Regions from separate parts of the Klebsiella sp. GFKo11 genome, predicted to be linked through region 2. Evidence: predicted binding sites of a transcription regulator. Region 2 holds the regulator's gene; each other region holds the start of a gene.
What was found. The regulator CRP, encoded in region 2, controls carbon source genes, mostly activating them, when cyclic AMP is high. The targets are predictions, from matches to a motif close to ATGTGANNNNNNTCACAT.
Positions count from the first base shown of each region.

Region 1: AC07P6_RS06965 (PTS sugar transporter subunit IIB) is a predicted target of CRP. The motif match lies at 2,687-2,704, and genes of this name have one in related genera.
Region 3: azuC (stress response protein AzuC) is a predicted target of CRP. The motif match lies at 2,260-2,277, and genes of this name have one in related genera.

Region 1 is NZ_CM151369.1:1,444,828-1,450,080, forward strand. It holds gene AC07P6_RS06950 (LysR family transcriptional regulator) at 1-706, opposite strand, end outside; gene speB (agmatinase) at 843-1,814, shown strand; gene AC07P6_RS06960 (ABC transporter substrate-binding protein) at 1,830-2,645, shown strand; gene AC07P6_RS06965 (PTS sugar transporter subunit IIB) at 2,874-3,155, shown strand; gene AC07P6_RS06970 (PTS galactitol transporter subunit IIC) at 3,159-4,523, shown strand; gene AC07P6_RS06975 (PTS sugar transporter subunit IIA) at 4,520-4,975, shown strand; gene AC07P6_RS06980 (MerR family transcriptional regulator) at 5,026-5,253, shown strand, end outside.
Region 2 is NZ_CM151369.1:522,380-527,632, forward strand. It holds gene argD (bifunctional acetylornithine/succinyldiaminopimelate transaminase) at 1-701, shown strand, start outside; gene AC07P6_RS02375 (YccS/YhfK family putative transporter) at 691-2,769, opposite strand; gene crp (cAMP-activated global transcriptional regulator CRP) at 2,821-3,453, opposite strand; gene AC07P6_RS02385 (OsmC family protein) at 3,758-4,162, shown strand; gene AC07P6_RS02390 (phosphoribulokinase) at 4,218-5,087, opposite strand; gene AC07P6_RS02395 (YheU family protein) at 5,124-5,253, opposite strand, start outside.
Region 3 is NZ_CM151369.1:2,378,616-2,383,868, reverse strand. It holds gene AC07P6_RS11515 (MFS transporter) at 239-1,750, shown strand; gene AC07P6_RS11510 (DUF2766 family protein) at 1,796-2,047, opposite strand; gene azuC (stress response protein AzuC) at 2,127-2,210, opposite strand; gene AC07P6_RS11500 (MFS transporter) at 2,420-3,841, shown strand; gene AC07P6_RS11495 (RpiB/LacA/LacB family sugar-phosphate isomerase) at 3,889-4,527, opposite strand; gene ftnA (non-heme ferritin) at 4,963-5,253, shown strand, end outside.

The DNA of each region.
Region 1 (5,253 bases), 920 kb from region 2:
CGGACAGAATCAGCATCAGCTGCGCTTCCATACTTTCTGCACTCGCGACGCTCTGCTTAAAGCCTTTGCGCCCTAAATCGCTGCTGCTCCAGTAGCTGCGGGTGACCATTCGCATCTCGGAAATAAGCGCTTCCGTCGGGTGCTTAACGGTAAACAGAGAGTGTTTGTCACCGCAATAGAGCCAGTTTTGTTCGCGATAAAGTGGGTGAGACACCACGCTATTGGCCTGTAAAGAGAAGGTGCCCACGGCGAGATCCAGTTCATTATTCAGTACGCCCTGCAAAAGCGCGTTCGGGCTTCTGACCTGTAAATTAATATGCACCAGCGGGAAGCGCTCGCTAAACGTGGCGATGATTTCGCTCATCGGCAGCATCGGGTCGGTAATCGTCGAGTCAATTACGCCAAGATTAAAAATCCCGGTCTGCTCGCCGCGCAGCGTCGCCGTATTGCGCTCAAAATCCTCCATCGAATTCAGCAGGTCGATGCTTTGCTGGAGGACGGTTTCCCCTTTTTCGGTCAGAGAAAAACCGCCTCTACCGCGACGACATAGGGTGATGCCGAGCTTCTCTTCCAGTTCACTCATATAGTTGCTGATAGCCGAAACCGTCAGGTTAAGTTCCTGCTGCGCATTGGCAAAGCCCTGATATTTCGCCACGGTAATAAAAACGTGTAACAGCCGCAGATTCGGAAATTTTCCAACTGACATAAAGGGGATGCTCCGCTGTAAGCCCCGGGGTTTGTTTTTGTTTTTCTAAACTAATTTTTTGCTTTTGACTATTTTTTCTCTCATCTGCGTTCAGCAGTATGTCTTCATCGCCCCGAAAAGCCCTGGAGACACAGCAATGACATCCTTAATTGAACATGAATACCCGCAGCCGCAGGATGGCGAAATTCCACGTTTTAGTGGATTACCGACCTTTTTCCGTCTCCCTTTTGCGCCACAGGCCGCCGACCTGGATATCGGCGTGGTAGGCGTGCCGTGGGACGGCGGAACCACCAACCGTGCGGGGACTCGCCACGGGCCACGCGAGCTACGCAATGCTTCAAGCCTGGTGCGTCGAGTCCACCAGACCACCCGCCGTTCTCCCTATGATTACGCCCGCGTTGGCGATCTGGGAGATGTGCGTATCAATCCGGTAGATATGCAGGATAGCCTGGCGCGCATTGAAGCCTGGTATCGCGCCCTTGATGAGCAGCAGGTGATGCCTCTAACCGCGGGTGGTGATCATCTCACTACGCTGCCGATTTTACGGGCGCTCGGGCGGAATAAGGCGTTGGGGATGATCCATTTTGATGCCCACTCGGATACTAACGACAGCTACTTCGGCGGCGAGCGCTTTACCCACGGTACTCCGTTTCGTCGTGCGGTAGAAGAAGGCGTTCTCGACCCGCAACGCACGGTGCAAATCGGCATCCGCGGAGCGCTGTTTTCCGCCGATGAGCACCGCTGGGCGGAGGAGAACGGTATCACCATCATCCGTATGGAGCAGGTGGACGAGCTGGGTATCGATAAGGTGATGCAGAGGGCGCGTGAGATTGTTGGCGAGCAGCCTACCTATATCAGCTTCGATATCGATGTGCTGGATCCGGTCTATGCGCCCGGTACCGGAACACCGGAAATTGGCGGTATGACCACGCTGCAGGCCCAGCGCTGCGTTCGTCAGCTTGCTGGATTGAATCTGATTGGTGCCGACGTGGTGGAAGTCTCGCCGCCCTTTGACCAGGGTAATCTCACCAGCCTGACCGGCGCGACCATGATGTTTGAACTCCTGTGCCAGCTTGCCGACGCCCATCATCGGCGTATTTCTCAATAACAGCGGAGAATTATGATGAAAAGAAATCTCTCATTGCGCTATCTCGCTACCGCGTTGGTTCTGGCATCAGGCCTTGTTACGGCGGCCAATGCGGCGGATGCGACTCTGTCGCCGGGAAAACTGAAAATAGCGATGGAAGTCGCCTACCCGCCTTTTGAATCCTGGCAGGATGACAAAATCGTCGGTTTTGATGCTGAACTGGCGACGTTATTAAGCCAAAAAGCGGGCCTGACGCTACAGCTGGTGGATACCAAATTTAGCAGCTTGATCCTCGGCCTGAGCGGGGGACGCCAGGATGCGGTGATCTCTGCGCTCTATATTACGCCGGAGCGTACCCAGCAGGCGGATGCGATCCCTTATGCTAAAACCGGAGCCTATATCATGGTGCGTAGCGATAGCAAAGTTGCGCCGCAAACGGAAAACGAACTTTGTGGCTTAACCATTGGGCTGCAGCAGGGGACATCGTGGGTGAAAAAGCTGCATGAGCTTTCGGCGAACTATTGCCAGGCGCAAGGTAAAGGGGAGATTGAGATTAAAGAGTTCCCGACCGCGCCGGAGACGCTGCAGGCACTGCTCTCCGGCAATATTCAGGCTCAGGTGGATATTGCTGGCGTAGTCAGCCTGTTTACCCAGCGCAGCAAAGGCCGACTGAAGGTCAGTTCCCCGCAGACGATATATCCGCAAACGCTGGGTATTTACATCAAGAAGGGTAACCAGGCGCTGGCGCAACAGTTGACCTCCGCACTGAAAACCCTGCGTGAAAATGGTGAGTACAGCGCCTTGCTGAAAAAATATGCGGTATACGGCATCACCGATGACACGGTGCAGTAGTGTGTAAAAAATATAAAATATACAGATGAACGGACACTGTAATGAGATGTTCATCACATTTTTAGCGGGATTACACATTTGAGTATGATTTAAAATCACTACTTATCAATGTCTTACTTTTGACTCTACAATTCATTGTGTACTCAGTGTGTAAAATTACACACTGATCACAATTCATATTTTTCCTGCATGCTTTAATTCCTCTCACCAAAACAGAGAGGATTGCTCATGAAACACATGATGATTTGCTGCGGCGCCGGTGTGGCGACCAGTACCGTTGCGTTAAATAAGCTCCAGGACTTCCTGAAAAAAGAGAATATTCTCGATAAAGTCCGTATTTCCCAGGGAACCGTGGCTGAAGCCAAAACCCGCGACGATGTAGATTTTATTGTTTCTACTTCGCCGGTTGCGCTTTCTATTCCCGTTGTTAACGCTCTACCGCTATTAACCGGTATGGGTACTGATAAAGTTTTCAGCAGCGTGAAAGAATTAATTCTCGCCGAGGGTTAAGCCATGTTTATTGTTGATTACATTGTAGGTTTAGGGGCATCGGTCATGATGCCGCTAATATTTATGCTCCTCGGTTTGATATTACGCCTGTCGCTGAGCAAAGCATTAAAAGCCGGTTTAATGGTCGGTATTGGTTTTATCGGCTTAAGCATTACCGTTAATCTGATGATCGATTCCCTGACCCCGGTGAGCCATGCTCTGGTGGAGCGTTTTGGTCTGAATCTCAACGTGCTGGACGTGGGCTGGCCTGCTGCCGCAGCGGTAGCGATGGGGACCCGGGTCGGCGCGCTGGTGATTCCGGTGTGCGTCGCGATTAACGTGTTGATGCTGTATACCAAAACCACGCGGGTACTGAACGTGGATATCTGGAACCTGTGGCATCACGCCTTTACCGGTTCTCTGGTGACGATTATTACCGATAGCCTGTGGCTGGGGATATTTGCCGCTGGTATCAACTGTATTATTACGATGGTGATTGCCGACCGTACTAGTGGTGATGTTGAGAAATACCTGAACCTACCATCTATTTCGGTACCGCACGGTTTTTCCGCATCATTTGTCCCGGCCGCGTGGTTGGTGAATGCCATTGTTGACCGCATCCCGGTTATCCGTGATATCAAAATTGATACCGAAGTTATCCAGAAACGGTTATCTATTCTCGGCGATCCGGCCTCTCTGGGGGCAATTATCGGCGCGCTGTTGGGTATAATCGCGGGTATCGAAGTGAAAGCTATTCTGCAAACCGCAATTACCATGGCGGCGGTGATGACCATTATTCCGCGGATGGCGAAAATGCTGATGGAAGGGGTTTATCCGATTAGCGAACGTATTCAGGAGATAGCTCAGTCGCGTGCCGGTTCATTCGGCAAAATCGCTATCGGCCTGGATTCAGCCGTGAGCGTTGGGCACCCGGTGACGTTGTCCGTGTCGATGCTGATGATCCCGGTGATGCTGGTACTGGCGGCGATTATTCCGGGCAACCAGTTCCTGCCGTTCGCTTCTTTGACCGGCCTACCGTTCGCCTTCGTGTTGGTGACGGCGGTTTGTCGCGGTGATATGTTCCGCACGCTGCTGACCGGGCTGTTAACCTTAAGTCTGGCGTTGTTGATTGGTACCAACCTGGCGCCGATTGTCACCAGCACCGCGGTGAGCACCGGCTTCTCGCTGCCGCAGGGGACCACCAGTATTAGCAGCGTGGATTATGCCGGGGCGATGCTGCCGTGGGCGATTATCCAGAGTTTCCATCTGAAAGAGATTGGCGTAGGTATCCTGACGCTGTGCACCATCGCGCTGGTGCTGTGGAATCGCCGTAAGCTGGCGCAGGAAAATGAACAGATGGCCGAAGCGAGCGTGGAGGGCGGGAAATGATGTTTAGCGCACAGCGGGTGGTGAAGTTTACCGGGTCCGTCAGTCGGACGGCTTTACTGACCCGCCTGGCAGATAGCCTGCAGGCCGACGGGCTGGTTAAACCGAGTTTTGCCGACGGAGTACTTGAACGGGAAAAAGTCTATCCAACCGGGATATTTATGGAGACCCATAGCGTCGCCATTCCGCATACCGAGTTTGAGCATGTTAACCAGACCGGTTTTGCAATCGGCATTAACCTGGCGGGGGTTGAATTTCAGCGTACCGACGAGCCTGAAGAGAGCGTTGTCCCGCAGATAGTCGTGATGATGGCGATTGATAAAACTTGCGAAAAAGTGGCAATTATTCAATCCTTGTTCGCATTATTGGCCGATCATGATCGAGTTAACGATATCGTGAAAATGACGCCAGAGGAGATTGCAAAAGTGTTCACCGATGCCGTCGTCACGCAGTAAGATAAAATGATGAGCTCAATACGGTGAAGCCGCAACCGACGAGGGACAAGATGTTACGAATCAGCGACGTCATAGAGTTAGCGATGGTTAGTCGTAAAACTATCTATAACGCAATCAACAGTGGCCGGCTGAAATATCAGTTGGTGAATGTTGATAATCGTCAGGTTCGTATGTTCCTCGAAGAAGATGTCTTCGAAGCTTTTCCGAAAACCAACCGTGCGGTGACTCAGGAGCAAGAAGTGCAGGCGCTACGTGAAGAGGTCGCTTCGCTTAAGTTT
Region 2 (5,253 bases):
ACGATTTACACGCGGTAAAAGCCGTCATGGACGATCATACCTGCGCGGTAGTGGTAGAACCGATTCAGGGCGAGGGGGGCGTGACTGCGGCGACGCCTGAATTCCTGCAAGGGTTGCGTGAACTGTGCGATCAGCACCAGGCACTGTTAGTGTTTGATGAAGTGCAGTGCGGTATGGGGCGTACGGGCTCGCTGTTCGCTTATATGCACTACGGCGTGACGCCGGATATTCTGACCAGCGCTAAGGCGCTTGGCGGTGGCTTCCCGATTAGCGCGATGCTAACCACTCATGAAATCGCCAGTGCTTTCCATGCCGGATCTCATGGTTCAACCTACGGCGGGAATCCGCTGGCCTGCGCAGTGGGCGGGGCGGCGTTCGATCTGATTAACACGCCAGAAGTATTGGATGGTGTGAGTGCGAAGCGTGAGCTGTTTGTTAAACATCTCCAGCAGATTGACGCGCAGTTCGATTTGTTTAGCGATATCCGCGGAATGGGGTTGCTAATCGGTGCTGAGCTTAAGCCGCAGCATCAGGGCCGGGCGCGCGACTTCCTTTATGCTGCCGCAGACGCTGGCGTGATGGTGCTTAACGCCGGGCCTGACGTCATGCGCTTTGTGCCGTCGCTGGTGATTGACGATAGCGATATTGCCGAAGGAATGGCGCGCTTTGCCCAGGCAGTTGAGCGTGTGCTTAGCGCTTAGTGGTGCGTAGCCAGATGCCATGATGCGGACGCTGACGCCATGCTACCGACGAAATGGTGTGCATGGTGTTCAGGTGACCCAGAATGCGCTGCAGATGCTGTTCCATGGTACTGAGCGGGCCGCGAGGGACTTCCGCATCCTGGGCCTCCATAATATTCACATCTCCAGCGCTCCCCGGTCCATCTGAATCCAGCCGTTGCTGACAGCGCTGTAGCGCAATCTCACAGGACTCCAGATAACGCTGAGCTAGATCCGGCGTCAGCATATTGTGCTCGCGCGCCAGGGTGGTCATCGCATTGATGTGCTCAACAATGAACTGGCTATGGGTTACCCACAGCTTCATATCTTCCAGATAGTGCGAATTAAAGCCCGGTTCCTGCATCGCCTGATTGAGTGAGTTAAACAGCGCATTGTGCGCCTGATTAACGCGCATTCGCTGATAGGCCAGCGCCGGAGCCTGATGATCGTCGCTAAGAATGAGCCGGATCGCTTCCTGATCGGCTTCCAGCGCGTCGTGGGCATTTTTGCGTAGCAGACCGCTTTGCCACTGCGGCCATAGCCAAACCATCCCACCAAAAGCGATCAGACAGCCAATAAGCGTGTCGATTAATCTGGCGATGATAAACTGCTCACCGTTTAGCGTGAGTAATTGCAGGGTATAAACCGCCGTGACGGTAAAACCAACCATTGCCCAGCCGTAGTTCTTACGAATAATCAGGTAGCTTAGCAGCGTGATGAAGAGCATGGCGGTCAGCGTATAGCCTTCAGGCACGTGGAAGTGTAGCGTCAGTCCGGCGATCACCAGTCCGGCAATCGTTCCAGCCGCCCGGTGAACAATGCGCACCCGCGTCGCGCCGTAGCCGTTTTGCGTCACGAACAGCACAGTCATCAGGATCCAGTAGGGTTTCGGCAGATGCAGTGCGCTGCCCATCAGGCTGGCGGCGCTCAGCATTACGCTGATGCGCGCGGCGTTGCGTAACGCCGGAGATTTAAACGACAGGTAGCTTTTTAGCGCTGGCAGCAGGGGTAAACGTCGAGTTTTATCCGCCATCAAGTTGCGCGTGTACAGAGGACGCTGGGTACGCAAAACCCGGGCGATACGGCTGAAGTGCCAGGCGCAGAACTGGCCGACCGGGTTATCCGGATGTTGCCAGGCAATTTTTTCCAGCGCGCCGATCTGTTTATCCATCTGAAAGCGCTGTGGGTAACGATGGTAGAGAAGATCGTCCGCCAACTCACGCAGGCGGGCGGCAACGGTTTGCGCATTCCAGCGAATCACTGCTTCTGCGTGACTGCGTTCCACCAGTTTCTGCACTTCTTCCGGCTGATGCAGGCTAACGGAGATATGTTCCTGTAAATCCAACCCCACCTGAAAAGCGCGCAACAGACGTTTGTGGTCGTTGCGTTGATTGGCCGCCAGCATATGCATCTGCTGGTAACACTGGGTAATCAGATCAACCACTTTCTGCTGGCGGTTAAGTAGCGGCGGCAGCGAGGTGGCCGGGTCCGTATGCTGGGTCAGCAGGCTGTATTTGGCCTCGCAATAGTTAGCCAGTTCGCGGTAGAGCAGGCTCAGTGACTCGCGCAGCGGTTGTTCGCGCCATAGCCAAAACCAGAACCAGTTAAAGACGCCATACCATAAGGTGCCGAGCGCGTAGATTAGCAGTGGCTCCCACACCGGCATGTTACCCGCAAGGCTGAGGGTAAAAATGGCGGCAATAAGTGAAGCAGGCAGTAGTCGCGCGTGCAGTGAACTGATTTCGGCAGTCACCCCAAGGATTAGCGCCAGACCAGTGAGAATCAGTGGTAGAGGGATCTCGCGTTGCAGCAGGAGCTGGACAATCAGGCTACAGCCAGCAAACAGGCAGCCGCCAATAATCAGGCGTTTAAAGAAGCGCTTATGTGGTGTGTCCAGACCGGCAATGTTGCAACAGGCTGGTACCAGGGAAAACAGTAAGCCCTGCTGTAAATGTCCGAGAAGAAGTCCGATTGCGACCGGCAGACACAACACCAGCGTTTGCCGCAGTGCGTAGTTGACTTCCGGGTGGTAAATCAGCCTGCGCCACATGAGGGGGAAACAAAAACGGCGTATTGCATAGCAATACGCCGTTTTGCCGACTTAACGGGTACCGTAGACGACGATAGTTTTACCGTGCGCGGAGATCAGGTTTTGATCTTCCAGCATTTTCAGGATACGGCCAACGGTTTCGCGGGAGCATCCAACGATCTGACCGATTTCCTGACGGGTAATTTTAATTTGCATACCGTCCGGGTGGGTCATCGCATCAGGCTGTTTTGCCAGGTTCAGCAACGTCTGGGCGATACGACCCGTCACGTCGAGGAAGGCGAGGTTACCGACTTTCTCTGACGTAACCTGCAGGCGACGTGCCATTTGCGAAGAGAGACGCATCAGGATGTCCGGGTTAACCTGGATCAACTGACGGAATTTTTTGTAGGAGATTTCGGCCACTTCACATGCGGTTTTCGCACGTACCCATGCACTACGTTCCTGACCTTCTTCAAACAGGCCTAATTCACCGATGAAATCGCCCTGGTTGAGGTAAGAGAGGATCATCTCTTTACCTTCTTCATCCTTGATGAGTACAGCCACGGAGCCTTTAACGATGTAGTACAACGTTTCTGCTTTCTCACCCTGGTGGATCAGCGTGCTCTTTGAGGGGTACTTATGAATGTGGCAATGAGACAAGAACCATTCAAGGGTAGGGTCTGTTTGCGGTTTGCCAAGCACCATGCGCGGTTATCCTCTGTTATAAGCTATCTCCAGATGCCGACACTACACGGCATCCGGGCATGCAATCGTATTAAATCCCTATACCTGGGAATCTGGCTGAAAATTTCCTGCAGCCTGTAATGTGAACTCCTCAGCATACATGCAGTGCATCAATGTATTACTGTAGCATCCCGATTGTTTTAGCATAGCTTTCGCCGCGTGTCTCCTGGTGTCTCGCTTCAGCATGACCTAGGTCGCCTTCCGTTGCGAGAATTGTTATGTGCGCGTAATCTGTCAGGAAAATTACAGCCCTGGAGTTAAATTTATGCAAGCGCGAGTGAAATGGGTTGAAGGGTTAACCTTCATTGGTGAGTCGGCTTCTGGTCACCAGATTCTGATGGACGGTAATTCCGGGGATAAAGCGCCTAGCCCGATGGAAATGGTGTTGATGGCGGCGGGCGGATGTAGCGCAATTGACGTGGTTTCTATCCTGCAGAAGGGACGCCATAACGTCACTAACTGCGAAGTTAAGCTGACTTCTGAGCGTCGCGAGGAAGCACCGCGTCTGTTTACCCATATCAATCTGCATTTTATCGTGACCGGTAAAGAGCTGAAAGATGCTGCCGTTTCTCGCGCAGTTGACCTATCGGCGGAAAAATATTGCTCGGTGGCGCTGATGCTGGAGAAAGCGGTAAACATAACTCACTCTTATGAAGTGATCGAGGGATAAGCCGAACGGCGCGAACTCGTCGCCCCGGCATGCGCTGCGCTACCGGGGTTTTTTGTTAATTGATTTTCCTGCCTTCCATTAGCCGCTCGACCAATGGCGCCATGATGAGCTCCATGGCCAGCCCCATTTTCCCTCCCGGCACCACTAGCGTGTTCATATGCGAGATAAACGAGCCCTGAAGCATCGCCAGTAGCCAGGGGAAATCGATATTCTGTAAGTTGCGGAAATGGATAACGACAAAGCTTTCATCAAGCGATGGGATTGCTTTGGCTGCAAATGGATTGGACGTATCCACCGTAGGTACGCGCTGGAAGTTGAGGTGAGTGCGTGAAAACTGCGGGGTGATGAAGTTGATGTAATCTTCCATCGAGCGAACGACGGAATCCATCACCGCTTCACGAGAGTGGCCGCGTTCGCTGGTATCGCGGATAAGCTTCTGGATCCACTCCAGGTTAACGATCGGCACAACCCCAACCAACAGATCAACATGGTCAGCGACGTTGTGCTGGGGCGTGACAACTCCGCCGTGCAGGCCTTCATAAAACAGCACGTCAGTGGGTTCAGGCAGCGACTGCCAGGGAGTGAAGGTGCCAGGAACCTGATTCCACGGCACGGCTTCATCATAGGTGTGTAAATACTTGCGTGACTGACCTGTACCGTTCAGCCCGTATTCTCTGAAAGTCTGCTCCAGCAGGCCGAAATCGTTAGCCTCGGGACCGAAGTAGCTGATGTGTTTGCCCTGATCTCGCGCTTTGCGGATCGCCATGTCCATTTCCGGGCGGGTGTAGCGGTGAAAGCTATCGCCTTCCACTTCGGCGGCGTGGAGATTTAGCTGGGCGAAGATTTTGCGAAAGGCAAGGCTGGTGGTCGTGGTTCCCGCGCCGCTAGAGCCCGTGACGGCAATCACCGGATGTTTGGCAGACATAACAACTCCCAGGGTAAACGATAGTGTGATGCCGCCTTAGCCGTGAAACTGCTTGCGGGGCATAATATTGACCGTCTCGTGCAGCTCTGACCACACCAGCGCGGCTTCTCCGCTTTTCAGCTGTTGTTTGACATCGGCGACTTTATCCGCCAGCGAACGTTCATGC
Region 3 (5,253 bases), 1.9 Mb from region 2:
AACCCATCTTTTTCGGCGCTTCGGCGCCGTTTTTATTCCTAAAAAGCATTAAAAACTTTTAACTGGATCTCATTAATGCTCAGGCATGGGATTTAGCCGGTTTTTAGTGATGTAGATCACGTTCAAATCCATCACTTAAGAATATAAAAACAGTGTTTCAAAAATTTAAAACACGGAGTTTATTTTAATGGCAAGATACGCGGCTTCAGCCCCTCAGGGGCTGCAGGGAAGACCGATTTTGTTACGCCATCAGTTAGCCTACGGCGGCGGGAATTTACTGGGAAGCGGCGCGCTGGCAATCAGCGGCGCATGGCTGCTTTATTTTTATACAACATTTTGTGGGCTGACGCTGATCGAGGCTTCGCTCATTTTCTCCGTCGCCAGTATTATCGACGCGATCAGTAATCCTCTTATGGGTTATCTCACCGATAATTTTGGTAAAACGCGTCTCGGCAAACGCTTCGGACGCCGCCGCTTCTTTTTATTAATCGGTATTCCGCTCATGATGTTCTACCCGCTGCTTTGGGTAGAAGGTCTTGGGTTCTGGTACTACCTATGCACTTATGTAGTCTTTGAAATCATTTATACCTCGATCATGGTCCCCTATGAAACATTGGCGACCGAAATGACCGACGATTTTTCACTACGCTCAAAGCTTACTGGCTACAAAGCGATCTTCGGTAAACTGGCTAACTTCCTGGCAGCATTTATTCCAGGTCAGTTCATCCTGCTTTACGGCAAAGAATCCGCGACCCCATTTTTCCTGACCGGCCTGACCTACGGGATCATTCTCATCGTTGCGATCTCCTGCTTGTGGTACTGCAGCTGGGAACGTCCGCGCGAAGAGGAAGTCAGCAATAGTGAGAAAAAAGGCTTACTCAATACTCTGCTTATGCTGGCGAAGGATATGCGTTCTACCTTTTATCTGCGCGTGTTCCGTAAACATCTGGGCATGTACCTCTGTGGTTTCGGCGCAGAATGGCTGTTTGCGTCTATCTTTACCTACTTTGTTATTTTCGTCCTGCAGCACGATCCGGCGATGGTCGCCGGGCTAAATAGCCTGAATTCCATCCTGCAACTGGTCTCTACGGCGCTGTTTATCGGCCTGTGCGTGAAAAAAGGGTTTAGTAAGCCCTACATTCTGGCGCTGAGCGTGGTTATTTTTGCCGTGCTGCTTTATACCTCGCTGTGGTTCTTCCATTTGCCTGCACATCTGGCAACCATCCTGATGTTTGGTATCACCGTCCTGTTCGGACTGGGCACGGGCGGCGTGTACTACATCCCCTGGACCGTATATACCTTTTTAGCCGACGTTGACGAGATCTATACTGGCCGTCGTCGTGAAGGTATCTATGCTGGCGCAATGACCTTTTCCGGGAAAATCCTACGCTCTATCATCGTCTTCACAATGGGCGCTATCCTCAGCTTCTACGGCTTCCAGTCAAAAGCGCATACGCAACCTGAAAGCGCGGTAACCGCTATTGCGGTCGTGTTCTGTGTGGGCGTAGTCCTGCTGGCTTTGGCGGCGATCGTCTTCAGTAAGCAGATGAAGCTGGATCGCAAAGCGCATATGGTGGTCTTGCAGGAAGTCGCGCGGATTAAAGCTGGCGGCAAAATTGCCGACATCACACCGGATGTGCGCCTCATCGTTGAAGATTTAGTCGGTCACCGCTACGAAGAGTGCTGGGGCAACAGCAAGTTATTTAACAATACTCAGGAGACGCCGGCCCGTACCGCCGTTTCCCACTAACCACATAACGACGCCCCGCCATCACTTGATGGCGGGGCTATGTATTTAGTGTGCCTCACCTTGCGGGGTGAACTTCAGTTCAATTAAGGCAATGGCTTTTTGTACCGCCCGCAGCGTAACCGGATCGGCCGATGCAGGATGACTGGCAAAATCGATGGCTTTTAACTGAGTGGTCATTTTCTCGCGCACTTCGACAGGGGCGATGATATCAATAACGTCGAGAATCTGTTTGATGACCAGTTGGCAGGCAACCACGTCGGAAACCAACTCGTCATTTTCGGTGAGATGTTGAGACATTTTTTACTCCTTTTTTCAGGAGCGTAATAGTAACCTAAATCTTAAGAGATAAAAAAACCTGCCGCAGCAGGTTTTTTTATCAGAACATACCGCCAGGGGGTACGTCTTTGAAGGTTTTGCAGTAGTTTTCAAACATGCTTTTGAGGATTTTGCGCAGCTTCATGGATTGACTCCGTTTTTGTTATGCAGGTGTTAATGTCTACAGGACTATAATATGACTTACATCACAAAAATCAATATGAACATGCGTCAAATCACACTGTTTTTACAAAAATAATTTAAATATTAAACAAAAATGAGCTGAATCGAACAGTTAAAGCAACATGCTCTGCGTCGAGTTTGGCCCCTCTTTGCTATGGCAGCGACACGACAATGAGCACAAACATCTCTTCCAGGGACGATCGTTCTTTTTCAGCACCCGCACTGCTGGTGGCTGGCGCGTTTTTTATGGAGTTCCTCGACGGCACGGTGATCGCCACTGCCCTGCCGGACATGGCGAAAGACTTTGGCGTCACAGCGGTCGATCTCAATATCGGTATTAGCGCCTATCTCATTACGCTGGCCGTGCTGATACCGGCCAGCGGCTGGATAGCCGATCGCTTCGGCGCACGCAAAATCTTCACTCTCGCGCTGGCGATTTTCACGCTGGCTTCTGTTTTTTGCGGGTTATCAACCAACGTCGACATCTTCGTGGCGATGCGAATTCTGCAAGGAATAGGCGGCGCGCTGATGGTTCCAGTAGGCCGACTGGCAGTTTTGCGAACGACACCGAAGCATCAGCTCATTAAGGCGATTGCCACCCTGACCTGGCCGGCATTAGTGGCCCCCATTATCGGCCCGCCGCTGGGCGGATTTATCACCAGCTATGCCAGTTGGCACTGGATTTTCTTTATTAACGTGCCCCTTGGGCTCATCGCTATGGCCCTGTCTTTGCGCATCATCCCAAACATTCGTGAAGATGAACCACGGCCTTTTGACCTTCCCGGCTTCCTTGCCACTTCAATCGCCATGATTAGCCTGGTCACCGCCATGGAATTTCTCGGCGATCGTCAACCTTTGAGTTGGCAAACTCCGGCGCTGCTGGTATTAGGCCTTGGCAGCATGTTGTTCTCACTGCGCCATTTCCGTCGCGCAGCCTGGCCGATGGTGCGCCTCGATGCGCTGCAAATACCGACCTTCAAGGTCACTATGTACGGCGGCTCGCTGTTCCGTGCCTCAATTAGCGCCGTCCCTTTCCTGCTGCCGCTGCTGTTTCAGGTCGGGTTTGGTATGGACCCATTCCACTCAGGGTTGCTGGTGCTGGCCGTTTTCGTTGGTAATTTAACCATCAAGCCCGCGACAACGCCGTTAATTCGCTGGCTGGGTTTTCGCCGCCTGCTGCTGATCAACGGTGCGCTGAATGTACTCTCGCTGCTGGCCTGCGCTTTTTTAACACCACAAACGCCAGTCTGGCTGATTTTCGTGATTCTCTATCTCGGCGGGGTATTCCGCTCTATTCAATTTACCGGCGTCAGCACCCTTGCTTTTGCCGATGTGCCTTCGGCGCAAATGAGCTATGCCAATACGTTGTTCAGCACCGCTTCGCAGCTGGCCGTTGGGCTTGGGATTACGCTCGGGGCGATCGGTATTCGTATTGGGGAGAAGTTCAGTGAATGGTTTAATCTCACAAGTCTGCCGGGGATCAGCTTCCGTCTGTCGTTTATTTTTATTGCGTTGATTTGTCTGGTGGGAATGATTGATAGCCTGCACCTGGCAAAAGATGCCGGTAGCAACGTGTCCAACAAAAAGAAATAGCCCAAAAGAAAAGGCCAGCAGCGCTGGCCCTGGATATTTGCAGGAGATTAACCGACGATCTGGCGAACGAACGCTTCGATCTCTTTGTCCTGGCAATTTTCGAAGAAGCACTGCTGGAAGCGCGGGCCAGACACGGCAGTTTTCACCAGCTCTGGGTCGATAGCACGCAGCGTATCCAGATAGTTATCTTTCACTACTGCGGCCTTAACGGTGTTCAGAATGCCAGCGTTACGTACCTGAGGCTCTTTACGCTCCGGCGGATACCCTTCGCCGTTACGCCCTGTGAACGCTTTCTCGAAAATAAAGCGTACGTTCAGCTCTGCGCCCCAGCCAAAACCTTTCGCGAATGGCAGAGAAAGCGCGTTACCGTTGTTAATCTGCGCAAACAGGAACGCATCAGCAGGATCAATACAGTAGCCACAAACTACGCCCGGATGGATGTTCAGAGACATCATTGCACCCTGGCCGGTACCGCAGCCGGTGATCACGAAGTCTACCGCTTTAGAGTTCAGCAGGATGCTGGCCATGATACCCAGATGGATATAGGTCAGGTGGTGATCGTTTTCATCGCTCATGCCGACGTTGTAAACCGGAAAACCTTTCTCGTCTGCAACAGCGTTTAACTCGTTGAGGATGATGGCGTTTTTGTTCGCCTGGCTGTTTTCCATCATCAGTGCGATTTTCATGCTTTACTCTCCTGAATGCTGTGCGGGTTTTCCCGCGATAGTTCGTTAACGTTGTGAAGAACAATACTACCTTACGAACATACTTTCAAATTTTATGAAAAGTTGTTTTATAAATTGCATATCGCCTCACACTTTCATCTCCCACAGCATCCGGGCGTTGCTTTCTTACCCCCCACCCTTTTCTCACCAGGCTAACCCAAGCGCTCATAGCCACTCGAAGTCGCGCGTCCCTTTTTCAAGAATAAGTCGGACCCATAATTAATATTGATAATATTAAATTAAAACCATTCTCATTATTTATTAAATTGCCAATGCGTGTTATTCCCATTTGCATTAGTAATAAATGAATTTATTAATTTACTTTTTGCAAATAAATTAATAACAAATTATAGTGACGGCACAATCACCTTTGACTTTATTTGCGGAGCAAGCCAGATGCTGAAAACTGAAATGATCGACAAACTTAATGCACAGATGAACCTTGAACTTTATTCTTCTCTGCTTTATCAGCAAATGAGCGCATGGTGCAGCTACCACAGCTTTGAAGGCGCCGCCGCGTTTCTGCGCCGCCACGCGCAAGAAGAGATGACCCATATGCAGCGTCTGTTCGACTACCTGACCGATACCGGCAGCCTGCCGTGCATCAATGCCATCGCCTCACCGTTTGCCGAATATACTTCACTGGACGACCTGTTCCGCGTCACCTACGAACACGAACAACTCATT